3 regions of the Aeribacillus sp. FSL K6-1305 genome follow, and region 3 is predicted to be linked to each of the others. Evidence: riboswitches for the same ligand, from Rfam matches in the RefSeq annotation. Region 3 holds a riboswitch; each other region holds the start of a gene.
What was found. A riboswitch is a leader RNA that binds a small molecule or an ion and turns the genes downstream of it on or off. The one in region 3 is predicted to bind cobalamin.
Positions count from the first base shown of each region.

Region 1: linked by a shared signal. The riboswitch ahead of NST97_RS08805 (ribonucleoside-diphosphate reductase subunit alpha) and the one ahead of metE (5-methyltetrahydropteroyltriglutamate--homocysteine S-methyltransferase) in region 3 are both predicted to bind cobalamin.
Region 2: linked by a shared signal. The riboswitch ahead of NST97_RS00665 (ABC transporter substrate-binding protein) and the one ahead of metE (5-methyltetrahydropteroyltriglutamate--homocysteine S-methyltransferase) in region 3 are both predicted to bind cobalamin.

Region 1 covers NZ_JBBOQV010000001.1:1,825,369-1,829,659, forward strand. Annotated here, with positions in the region: gene NST97_RS08795 (IS4 family transposase) at 1-831, shown strand, start outside; gene NST97_RS08800 (Hsp20/alpha crystallin family protein) at 1,244-1,684, shown strand; cobalamin riboswitch at 1,818-1,996, shown strand; gene NST97_RS08805 (ribonucleoside-diphosphate reductase subunit alpha) at 2,133-4,291, shown strand, end outside.
Region 2 covers NZ_JBBOQV010000001.1:150,903-155,193, reverse strand. Annotated here, with positions in the region: gene NST97_RS00675 (adenosylcobinamide amidohydrolase) at 1-403, opposite strand, end outside; gene NST97_RS00670 (FecCD family ABC transporter permease) at 405-1,466, opposite strand; gene NST97_RS00665 (ABC transporter substrate-binding protein) at 1,429-2,403, opposite strand; cobalamin riboswitch at 2,508-2,688, opposite strand; gene NST97_RS00660 (N-acetylmuramoyl-L-alanine amidase) at 2,894-4,291, shown strand, end outside.
Region 3 covers NZ_JBBOQV010000002.1:530,458-534,748, forward strand. Annotated here, with positions in the region: gene NST97_RS12335 (BCCT family transporter) at 146-1,732, shown strand; cobalamin riboswitch at 1,919-2,117, shown strand; gene metE (5-methyltetrahydropteroyltriglutamate--homocysteine S-methyltransferase) at 2,269-4,291, shown strand, end outside.

The DNA of each region.
Region 1 (4,291 bases), on a different contig from region 3:
CAAGAAATCAATACCAATATTGATAAACGAACATCTGGCTATAAGCGTCGCCAGGAAGCTCTGAAATCAAAACCGGACGTGGCTTCAGCTTTACTTGATCATGCGCTTGAAAAAGGGATTATAGCTGACTATGTTCTCATGGATTCCTGGTTTACACAAGCGCCTTTAATTGAGAAGATTACGAACAAAGGGTTATTTGTCATTGGCTTGGTGAAGCAATTAAAGCAGCGATACGTTTACAATGGTGAACGTTTCACACTGAATCAACTTTACAAATTGGCAAAACCTCACATGGGTAAAAAAGACATTCGCGGATCCGTTTATGCTACTTTAGACAATGGAATTCCAGTAAAAATTCTATTTGTACGAAACCGTAATAAACGGAGCGAATGGCTTGCCATTCTCAGCACAGATACAACATTAGAAAATGAAGAGATCATTCGTATTTACGGCATGCGTTGGGACATTGAAGTCTTCTTCAAATGCAATAAATCCCTTTTAAATTTAGAGAAAGAATTCCAGGGACGTTCCTACGACATGTTAATTAGCCATACAACCATTGTTTTTACACGATATATTCTCATTGCTTGGCAAATGCGAAAAGAGGAGGATCCTAAGACGATTGGCAACCTTTTTTACATCCTTTGCGAAGATGTAAAAGACATAGATTTTATTACTGCCCTTCAATCACTTATTGACCTTTTCCAAACTTTGGCGGAAGCCGAGGTTTCTTTGAACATGGACATCTTTAAAAATCAAATGAATAAATGGTTGGCCACTATACCTAATTATATCAAGCAATGCTTAAATATTTCTGTGTGCGAAAGTTGAGTAAATAATTATCATCTACTCTAATTATTTTTGTTTTAAGTTTTTTACCACTATCAGTAACATATGCAACAAAGAATAATTTTTAAATTTATAAAGTTGTCCACAGCGGTTTCCAATCATTGTGAATTTATCCAGATGATCTGTTAATTCCCAGCATGGCTGCAATTAAGCAGCTTACTTAATTTTCTTCGTATGTAAACTCTTGTTTAATAACAACAATATGCTATCCATTCGTTCACCAAGTTTTGCTAGGTTGTGCTTTTAAAAGCAACAAACACGAAACGATTTGGACGCAGCGGACTTATTTATATTTTTATGATTAAAAACAGTAATTTAAACTTTGCTTTATGTATATTTCTCTTCCCAACACAAATAATATTTTCTGTAAAAAAATCAAAGGAGGAACAATCATATGGCTCTCATTCCTTACGATCCTTTTTCTGAGATCAACCAATTTAGACGAAACATGAATCGCGTTTTTTCTGAAAGCTTCCCGCATTTTTTTGAAAACTTTGAGACTATGAATACCCCCCGGCTTGATATTCATGAAACTGCTAATGAAGTAATTGTTACGTGTGATTTGCCCGGCCTTGAAAAAAAGGAAGACGTTGACATTCATCTTGATCGCAACGTTCTTACGATCAGCGGCACAATTCAAAGAAGCAAAGAAGTAAAGGAAGAAGAAATGCATAGACGCGAACGGTTTGTAGGGCGGTTTCACCGCGCTGTTGCATTGCCGGCAAATGTAAAAGAAGAAGAAGTGAGCGCGACATATAAAAATGGCGTTTTGGAAATCCGTATTCCAAAACAAACCGAAAACAACAAAAAGAAAATTGATATTCAGTTTCATTAATTGTTTCGTGAGGTTGCAAAATTTCAATCAGCCTCACTTTTTTATTGCAATTTTCGCCAAGTACGATTATGATGAATATATAACATCAAAAATCTATATATTGTGTAATCAAAAACAATTAAATACTATATATTGAAAACCTAACGACAAAGGTGCTGTTTTCAGCTTAAAAGGGAATCCGGTGAGAATCCGGAACTGTCCCCGCAACTGTGAGTGCTACGAAATGAATAATCCACTGTACGGTTCGTATGGGAAGGATTCAAAGTAGGATGAAGCACGAGTCAGGAGACCTGCCTTTGTCCGAACGTTTCTAATTCTTCGGGGGTTGGGAAGATGAAACGATGGTTTGAATGGAGTAGTTTCGCCTTGTAAACTGCCTCCCTTTTAATCATCGTTTGATCCGCTCAGCTTCCTGAGCGGTTTTTTATTTTGATAAGGAGGATGTTTGATGAATATTACGAAAGCATTAAATCTATACGAGGTTTTTCAAAATCATTTTAACAGGAGCGATTGGGAGCTTTATCTAAGACAGCTTGAAAAAAAGTTTCCATCCCTTTCCTTTCATGAATACAGCGAGAGAGTGTCGACAACCCTACAATACCAGCAGATTGATGATCTTGAAAAATTTACAAACCTGCTGATTATTGAAGCTTTAGCAAACATTTCGGAAAGTGAGCCGGATTGGACTTTTTTAGCTGCACACGTATTTCTTGAAAAAATTTACTATGAAGCGAGCCAAAACAGAAATTACAACCAACCGGGCTACGGCGATTTTTATTTGTTAATCGAAACATTAACCGATCTTGGAATCTACAGCCCTCTTTTGCTAGAGCATTATTCAAAAGAGGAAATTATGGAGCTGGGAAATGCCATTGATCCTGAGAAGGACAAGCTGTTTACATACATCGGATTAAGGACCCTTTACGACCGGTATTTAGCTAAAGATTTTTATAAACGAACATTTGAGCTTCCACAGGAACGTTTTATGATCATCGCTATGACGTTAATGATCAACGAGCATCCGTCCAAACGTTTGCATCTTGTAAAGGAAGCGTATTGGGCATTGAGCCATTTATATATGACGGTTGCAACACCGACATTGGCTAATGCAGGAAAATCAGTCGGTCAGCTTTCAAGCTGCTTTATTGATACGGTAGACGACAGCCTTCAAGGCATTTATGATTCGAACACTGATATTGCCAATGTTTCTAAAAGCGGCGGAGGCATTGGAGTTTATTTAGGGAAAATCAGAAGCCGCGGAAGCGATATCCGGGGGTTCAAAGGAGTTTCATCAGGTGTCATTCCTTGGATGAAGCAATTAAATAATACGGCAGTGAGCGTCGACCAGCTCGGCCAAAGAAAAGGAGCAATTGCCGTTTATTTGGATGTTTGGCATAAAGATATTTTCGCCTTCCTAGATGCAAAATTAAATAACGGAGATGAACGGCTGCGCACCCATGATTTATTTACAGGTGTATGCATTCCTGACCTATTTATGGAGCAAGTTGAAAAGCGCGGGGACTGGTATTTGTTCGATCCCCACGAAGTTCGCAAAGTCATGGGATTCAGTCTGGAAGATTATTATGATGAAGAAAAAGGTAACGGCAGCTTTCGGGAAAAATATTTTGAGTGCGTGAATCATCCTTCCTTATCTAAAGAAAAAGTGCCTGCGATTGAAATAATGAAACGGATTATGATCAGCCAGCTTGAAACGGGAACACCTTTTATGTTTTATCGGGATGAAGTGAATCGAAAAAACGCAAACAAGCATGCCGGCATGATTTATTGCAGCAATTTATGCACAGAGATTGCGCAAAATCAAAGTGCTACTACTGTTGAAGAACAATATGTTGAAGATGGAAAAATTGTCATTGTGAAAAAGCCCGGCGATTTCGTCGTCTGCAACCTTTCTTCCATCAACTTGGCACGGGCTGTCCCAGACAACGTTCTGGAACGTTTAATCCCTATTCAAGTGCGGATGCTGGACAACGTTATCGATTTAAATAACATTCCGGTATTACAGGCAAAGCTTACAAATGAAAAATACCGTGCAATCGGTCTTGGAACGTTTGGCATGCATCATTTATTTGCACTAAAGGAAATTACATGGGAAAGCGACGAGGCAGTCCAATTTGTCGACCAATTATATGAAAAAATTGCGTATTTAACCATTCAGTCGAGTATGGAGCTCGCAAAAGAAAAAGGCGCATACCCTCTCTTTAAAGGCTCGGAGTGGGATACAGGGCGATATTTTGAAATCCGCGGTTATACGTCAAAAAAATGGCAGGAATTAAAGGAAAAAGTGCAGACTTTTGGAATTCGCAACAGCTATTTAATGGCGGTCGCACCGAACGCATCGACCTCCATTATAGCCGGAAGCACAGCAAGCATCGATCCAATTTTCCAAAAAGTTTATTCAGAGGAAAAGAAAGACTACAAAATTCCAGTTACCGTTCCCGACTTAAATGCGAAAACGACTTGGTATTATAAATCCGCTTATTTGATCGACCAAACATGGAGCATTAAACAAAATGCAGTGCGCCAGAAACATATTGACCAGTCCATTTCCTTCAACTTTTACGTCCTAAACACGATTAAAGCGAAAGA
Region 2 (4,291 bases), on a different contig from region 3:
CTTTATTTTTTAAGTGGGAAATATTCGTCTGCTCCATGGTCTTTTGGATGATTTGTTCATCTTCTCCCGTCAACCGCTTGAAGAAACCCGTTTGAAAAGGATAACGGCCGAGCGCCACTGTCTCCCAAACGGTATAATCAAACATTTGCGTTGGGATTTGCGGCAATGAAGCGATGTTTTGCGCCAATTTTTTCGGAGAATAAGCAGAAAGAGGTTTGCCGGCAAGCTCGATCGTGCCGCTTTTAACCGGAAGAATCCCGCTGATCATTTTTAATAGTGTCGTCTTTCCACTCCCGTTTGGCCCCAAAATGCCAAATATTTCCCCTTTTTTTACTGAGAAGGAAAGGTTTTCGATAATCTTTCGCTCTTGATAGCCTCCCGAAATGTTCTTGACTTGCAGCATGTTACCCTCTTCTTTCCATTCTTTGTTTCATTAAAATAAAGGCAAAGCTGGGAGCGCCGATTAAAGCCGTGATCACACCGATCGGAAGTTCTGTCGGCGACACGATCGTTCTTGAAACGAGATCCGCCAAAATTAAAAAAGCGGCGCCAAAAATGGCGGACAGAGGGAGAAGATGGCGATAATCACTTCCCCAAAGCAGCCTGTTTACATGCGGGATGACAAGACCGACAAACCCAATCGTTCCGCTGATGGCAACGGCCGCACCGGCTAAACAAGAGGATGATGCTAAAATAAACAGCTTTCTCCTTTTTACATGGACCCCAAGCTGCTTCGCCTTTTCTTCGCCAAAGGACAGAGCGTTTAATTCTGTTCCGTTTACAAAAATCAAAATGGACCCGATTAAAAAAAACGGCAAAAGCATCAATACGTATCCCCAGCCGCGCATCGCAACGCTTCCTAACAACCAGTTGACAATTTGTCGCAATTCTTCGCCTGTCAGGGCAATCATTAATGAAATGAAAGCACTTAAAAAGGAACTTAAAATAATTCCGGTCAGCACAATCGTTTCAATCCTCATCGTTTTTTCAATGAAATTGGCGAACAAAATCACAGCCAAAATCGTTAAAAAACCCGTAAAAATGCTGACAACCGGCAAAGTGAATGAGCCGAAAAAAGGAATTTGAATGCCGAAAAAAAGAACAAGTACAGCACCTAAAGAAGAACCTGATGAAACACCGAGCGTATAAGGATCTGCCAAAGGGTTTTGCAAAAGCCCTTGATAACAAGCCCCCGCCATTGCAAGCGAGGCTCCGACAAGTCCGGCTAAAACGACACGAGGAAGTCGAATATCAAGCACAATGCTTTTCATGCTTTCATCAATGTCCGGCGCCAAACCGGTATAGAACAGTTGATTGAAAATTATTTGGAAAATATCCTTAAACGTGATGTGAAACGTTCCGATAGAAATTCCTAAAAAGACGGAAAAAATAAGAAAACAAGCGGTCGCCGTATAGGCGACCACATGTTTATTTTTTGTAGACATCCGGATAAATTGCTTTCGCAAGTTCTTCTACTCCTTCAACCAATCTTGGGCCTGGGCGGCTCACCAAGTCGGAATGTACATCGTAAACCCGTTTATTTTTCACCGCTGATACATTTTCCCATCCTTTGCGTGCCAACACCTGGTCAACAGCTTTATCGACGTAATAGCCGTATGTCGTCACAATGACGTCTGGGTTCAGTTTTACAACGGCTTCTTCCGTCATTTGCGGCCAGCCTTCTTGATCGCCCGCTGCATTTTTTGCTCCAATGATCGTTAGCATTTCATCCATAAACGTTCCTTTTCCCGTCGTATAGATTTGTGGTGCGGGATTCACTTCGACAAAAACAGACACTTTTTGATCATCCGGAATCGTTTTTCCTTTTTCTTGAATATCCGCCAGTTTCGTTTTCATCTCAGCCACAATATCTTCGGCTTTGTCACTTGTCCCTGTAATTTTGCCGATTGTTTGGATGGAGTCATACACTTTATCAAATGATTGGGCATCTTCGACTACAAAAACATTTATTCCCGCATCTTTCAGCTGCTTCAGCCCTTCCTGCGAGTTATGGGCGCTGGAAGCATGCGCTAAAACAAGATCCGGTTTTAAAGAAATAATTTTTTCAACATTAAATTCCATCCCGCCAACCTTTTCTTTGTTTTGAACATCTTCCGGATAGTTGTCATTATCACTTACACCGACAATTTGTTCACCCAACCCTAAAGCATAGGCAATTTCAGTATTGCTTGGAATTAGCGAAACAATCCGCTCCGGTTTTTCGCTTACCGTCACCTCATTTCCTAAACCGTCCTTGACCTTCACCGGAAATTGTGAAGCCGTCTCTTCCGTCTTTTGATTGCTTTTGTTTTCAGACGGCTCTGATGTATTTTGTTGGCCGCATCCAGCCGCAATTCCAAATAGAAGTAATAAGGCTAAAAATAGTGCAGATAATTTTTTCATCATTTTCCTCCTCCAATAAAAAACATCTTCTTGAATTCGATAAGAAGATGTCTGAAAACGTACATATGTATTGTTTTCAAACACCTCCCTATCCGCGTAGGGTTTTAGGTGTGCTCAAACAGGCAGGTCTCCTGGCTCATGGTCATCGCTTCCTGGACCTTCCCGTTGAAACAGTGGTTTTCCCAGGTTGCTCCCATTCACAGTGGCGGGACCGCGTTGGATTTTCACCAAACTTCCCTTTTAAGCTGGCAGCTATGTGCCGGCACCTGTTTGCTTTTCGGTATAATGTTATGACGAAATGTATTATACATGATTTGATTGAATTCTGGTAGGAAGAAAATGAAAAAAATCGACAAATTGACCTAAATGTTTTGGATTTCGATACAGTTTTCGCTAAAAATAAAATTTTTTTGAACTTCCTTTCCATTACTTGAATAAAATATTTGTAGACAAGCGAATTGGATGTTTGAAAACGAAGGAGGATATTGCAGTGACAACCGTTCTTTTAGACCCTGGCCACGGAGGAAGCGATCCCGGCGCAACCTATAGAAATTATGAGGAAGAAGATTTTACGTTGACTATTGCCCTCTTGGCAAGACAACATTTACTTGAACATTACCAAGTCAACGTTCTCATGACGCGCACAGACGATCGAACAGTCGGTTTGTCAGAAAGATCATCCATGGCTAACCGAGAGAATGTTGATTTTTTCTGTTCCATTCATATTAATGCCGGCGGAGGAACAGGTTTTGAAAGCTATGTTTATAACGGAGGGGCCTCTCCAAGAACGATCCAATACCGGTCCGTCATCCATGATCAAATTATGAGCGTTATCGGTCCGAAATATAGCGTAAAGGATCGGGGCAAAAAAAGCGCCAATTTTCACGTGTTAAGAGAAACAAAAATGCCTGCGGTTCTTTTGGAAACATTGTTTATTGACCATTCGAATGACATCAAACTTTTAACATCGTCTGACTTTATGAGCGACTATGCAGCAAGCTTAGCCGATGGAATCGGAAAAGCGCTTAATTTGCCCAAAAAGTCGACACGCACCACCCCAACTCCGCAGCCATCGCCAGCTGCAGGTAGCAGGATGTACAAAGTCATTGCCGGTTCCTTTAAAAACCGAGAAAATGCAGAAAAGCTGATAAATGAACTGAAAGGAAAAAATGTTGATAGTTTCCTTTCCGCTGCGATGGTGGACGGAACAAGTTATTTCCGCGTTCAAACAGGGGCATTTAAAAATTTGCAAAATGCAAAAGACCAGTTGGCAAGGCTTGTTCAATTAGGATACAAGGATGCATTTATATTAACTCCTGCAGAACAAGGAACGGCACAATCAGGCCAAAAGACAGATTCATCTCGTTCATCAACACTTCAACCGAAAACCCCTTCTCCCGATTCAAGGGATATCCCTATTTTAGGAGAAACGCTCGTATCGGGAACAATCTTGGATTTATATGTAGGAAAAACAAATCCTAGCGCACCTCAGCTGGGCGATTTGTATGAACAATTAAGCAAATCCTACGGAATTCGCGGCGACATCGCATTTGCACAAGCAATTCATGAAACGAACTATTTCCGTTTTACGGGAGTAGTCAATCGCAATCAAAACAATTTTGCCGGAATCGGAGCTACCGGTCCAAATGTTACAGGAGCAAGCTTTTCCACTCCGAGAGAAGGGGTTCTGGCCCATCTTCAACATTTATATGCATACGCCACAACGAAGCCTCTTCCAGCCGGGTTCCCCCTTGTCGATCCCAGATTTATTTATGTGGAACGAGGTTCTGCCCCGACCTGGAAAGATTTAAATGGGAAGTGGGCCGTTCCCGGCAGCCGTTACGGAGAAATGATTTTATCCATTTACCTATCCATTTTGCAGTTTGCA
Region 3 (4,291 bases):
GAGAGCATTTATAAGGATTTCTTATAAAAAATAAAATAAATTGAATAAAAAAGCTTATTACGACAAATTAATCTGAAAAATTAAACTTTCTATCAATTTTGTTTAAAGATATAATAAAATGTAATCTTTTTTAAAGGGGGATTTGATGAAGAATCGAAACATTATGGATTGGCCGACCTTTATCGGGGCGCTGCTTTTGCTGTTAATTGTAGCCGCTCCATTAGCAGTATTCCCTGAACAAGGCGAAGCCATTGTATTAGCTGCCAGCAGCTTTTTAACACAAAAATTTGGAATATTGTATTTAATCATGGATGCAGCAGTATTGATTTTTATTCTTTATGTTTCTTTTAGCCGATACGGAAAAATCAAACTGGGGGATCCTTTAGAAAAGGCTGAGTTTCCGACATTATCTTGGGCAGCTATGCTTTTTTGCGCTGGAATTGGATCAAGTGTTCTTTATTGGGGAACGATTGAATGGGCTTACTACTATACGGGACCTCCATTTGGCATCGAACCTAGATCAAAAGAAGCCGTTGAATGGGCGGCCGCATATGGAATTTTTCATTGGGGACCGACGGCATGGGCCATCTATTGCCTCCCTGCCCTGCCAATCAGCTATTTCTATTATGTAAAGAAAAAACCGGTGTTAAAAGTAAGCGAAGCGTGCCGGCCTCTCATTGGCAAAAAAGCAGATGGACCAATAGGCAAAATCATTGATGTCTTGTTTATGTTTGGTTTGCTGGGCGGAGCTGGAACGACACTCGCTTTAGGGACGCCGCTCATTACAGAAGGAATTCATGAACTTTCCGGCATCGAACCTTCGATGACACTCCAAACAGTGGTTTTGCTTATTTGTACATTGATCTTCGCAGCAAGCGCTTACTCCGGTTTGCGGAAAGGCATTAAAATTTTGAGCGACATCAACCTATGGCTTGCCGTATTATTGTTGGTGTTTGTCTTCCTTGCCGGCCCGACCGTCTTTCTGGCGGAAACGGCCGTCAACAGCATCGGCATCATGCTTGATCATTACATGCGGATGTCTTTATGGACTGAACCTTTTAACAGTTTAGGACCGTTTGAACGAACAGGCTTTCCGGAATCATGGACGGTATTTTATTGGGCTTGGTGGCTCGTGTACGCTCCATTTGTCGGCTTGTTCGTCGCTAAAATTTCAAAAGGACGCACTGTCCGCGAAATGACGCTCGGAACAGTAGTATATGGAACGCTCGGCTGCATTCTCTTTTTTGGGATTTTAGGAAACTTTGGATTATTTTTAGAACTGACAGGCCAATACCATGTAACAGCTACATTAGATGAACATGGCGGATCAGCAGCCATTATCGGAATATTGAAACAATTGCCGTTAAGCAACATTGTGATTGCCGTATTTACTGTGCTTGCCGTGATCTTTTTAGCAACAACGTTTGATTCAAGCTCTTATATTTTAGCATCTGTTGTCCAAAAAGAAGTTGCCGATGAACCTTTGCGATGGAACCGTTTATTTTGGGCTTTTGCTCTTTCCGTTTTGCCGCTTATTTTAATGTACCTCGGCGGATTGTCCACATTGCAGACTGTTAGCATTATTGGCGGTTTCCCTTTGTTGTTTATTTTTGTCCTTTTAGCCGGTTCTTTTATCAAAGCGGCAAACCAAGATTTTTATTCCAGTAAATCTCAATTATTTAAAATGTATCCTAAAAAGAAAGGCGTGAAAAGAAACCTTCTCTCGAAATAACTGTTTTCCGGAAAAATCCCAACCGCTGTAAAGACCCGCAGAAAACCTTTATGTTCTGGCGGGTTTTTGTCATGTAAAGCGGAAGAAATCGCAAGCCATCTACTTTCCTAAAAAATTTTTCTTTTTAATTGCAAATGTGGTGTTGAAAAATAAAAAAAAATCCTCTATTCTGATAATTATAGTTTCATATGTGTACCAGCAACAGGTGCGTCATATTGCAGCCGCAATATGCGCTTAAAAGGGAAGTTTGGTGAAATTCCAACACGGTCGCGCCACTGTGATGGGGAGCTTTTGATCATCAGCCACTGTTTCTGCCAGAGAAATGGGAAGGAGATCAAAAGCGTTGAACCTAAGTCAGGAGACCTGCCTGTTGTATGCACTACGACCTACGCGTCATAGGGAGGAGTGAGAAGCCATGTTCATGTTGAAACCATTTGGGTGCCTCAACACGAGCTAGGATATCCAGTCCCTCTTTTATTAGCGTAAAGAGGGCTTTTTTATTGTGTTGAGCAAAAATCAAATGGGAGGTTTTCGTAATGGCAGCCATTAGTTCAAATCTTGGCTATCCGCGAATTGGCGAACGCCGGGAATGGAAAAAAGCTTTGGAATTATTTTGGAATGGAGACATTTCTGAAAGCAGCTTACTGGAAACGTTGAAAAAGATCCGTCTTTCCAACTTAAAGAAACAGCATGAAAGCGGAATTGAGCTGATTCCCGTAGGAGATTTTTCGTTTTATGACCACGTTCTCGATACTGCTTTCATGTTTGGATATATTCCTTCGAGGTTCCAGCATATGGATCCCCGTTCCATCAAAACATATTTCGCAATGGCAAGGGGATCCGAAGAAGCCGAGGCTTTAGAAATGACAAAATGGTTTGATACAAATTATCATTATATCGTTCCGGAACTGGAAAATAAGCCGCCTGCTTTTTTGGAAAACCGTCTGCTCAAGCTTTACAATGAAGCAAAAGACGAACTAAATATTGAGACAAAACCTGTTGTTTTAGGGCCGATTACTTTTTTAATGCTGGCGAAAAAATATGAAAAACGAGATTTTTATAAGCATTTATCTGCTTTCATCCCAGTTTATATTCAATTGTTGACAGAGTTGCATCAAGCAGGCGCAAAGTGGGTGCAAATCGATGAGCCTGTTCTCGTTCAGGAAATTGATGAGTCATTGATTCCGTTGTTTAAAGAAGTGTATGAAGCTTTTCACGAAGCGAATCCATCTTTGAACATACTGTTGCAAACTTATTTTGAAAGTCTTTCTCACTATCAACATATCGTTTCATTGCCTGTTGCTGCTATCGGTCTTGATTTTGTACATGATGGGGGAGCCAACAGTGCAAACATCCAAAAATTCGGGTTTCCAAAAGACAAAATATTGGCTGCCGGTTTAATCAGCGGCCGCAACATATGGAGGGCATCATTAGAAGAAAAAGCAAGCAAAATTGATTTTCTCGCTCAGCATGTTGATGTTGATCGATTGATCATTCAACCTTCCTGCAGCTTGCTCCATGTGCCGGTTACCGTAAAAAATGAACACGAATTGCCGGAAATTTTAAAAAATGCTCTCTCCTTTGCAGACGAAAAATTAAGTGAAGTCCATCAGCTGACACAATATGCAAAAGGTGAATTAAGTATAAGCGATTTACGATACGATGACCGTTATTACACGCAATTTATGAATTCTGATTTTCGGACAAACCGAAACGTGCAAGAGGCAGCCGCCAAGATTGAATCCTACCCGACGAACCGTGTGGACTTTTCTGTTCGGCGCAAGCTGCATAAAAATAGATGGAACTTGCCAATTCTACCGACAACAACGATCGGCAGCTTTCCGCAGACGAAAGAAATCCGCCAAACCCGTTTAAAATGGCGGAAAGGCGAATACACAAACGAGCAATATGAGTCTATTATCAAAGATGAAATCAAAAAATGGATTGATATTCAGGAACAGCTTGAACTTGATGTATTGGTCCACGGGGAATTTGAACGAACGGACATGGTGGAATATTTCGGAGAAAAACTAAAAGGAATTGCTGTTACCAAAAACGGCTGGGTGCAATCTTACGGTTCGCGCTGCGTCAGACCGCCGATCATTTATGGCGACGTTGCCTTTGATCAGCCGATGACCGTCAAAGAAAGCGTCTATGCCCAATCATTGACGGACAAACCTGTAAAAGGAATGCTGACTGGACCTGTCACCATCTTAAACTGGTCTTTTGTCCGTGATGACATTAGCTATGCGGACGTTCTTCGCCAGATTGCCCTTGCCATCCGCGAAGAAGTATTAGCTCTGGAGAAAAACGGCATAGGAATGATTCAAGTTGATGAACCTGCTATCCGTGAAGGGCTGCCGTTAAAAAGATCGAAGCAAAATCAATACATCGAAAACGCCGTCGAAGCTTTCAAACTTGCCACCAGCTCCGTCAAACCGGAAACACAAATTCATACTCATATGTGCTATTCCCAGTTTGAAGATATGATGGAAGCGATCGATAAGCTTGATGCAGACGTTATCTCGATTGAATCGTCCCGCAGCCATGGAGAGCTTG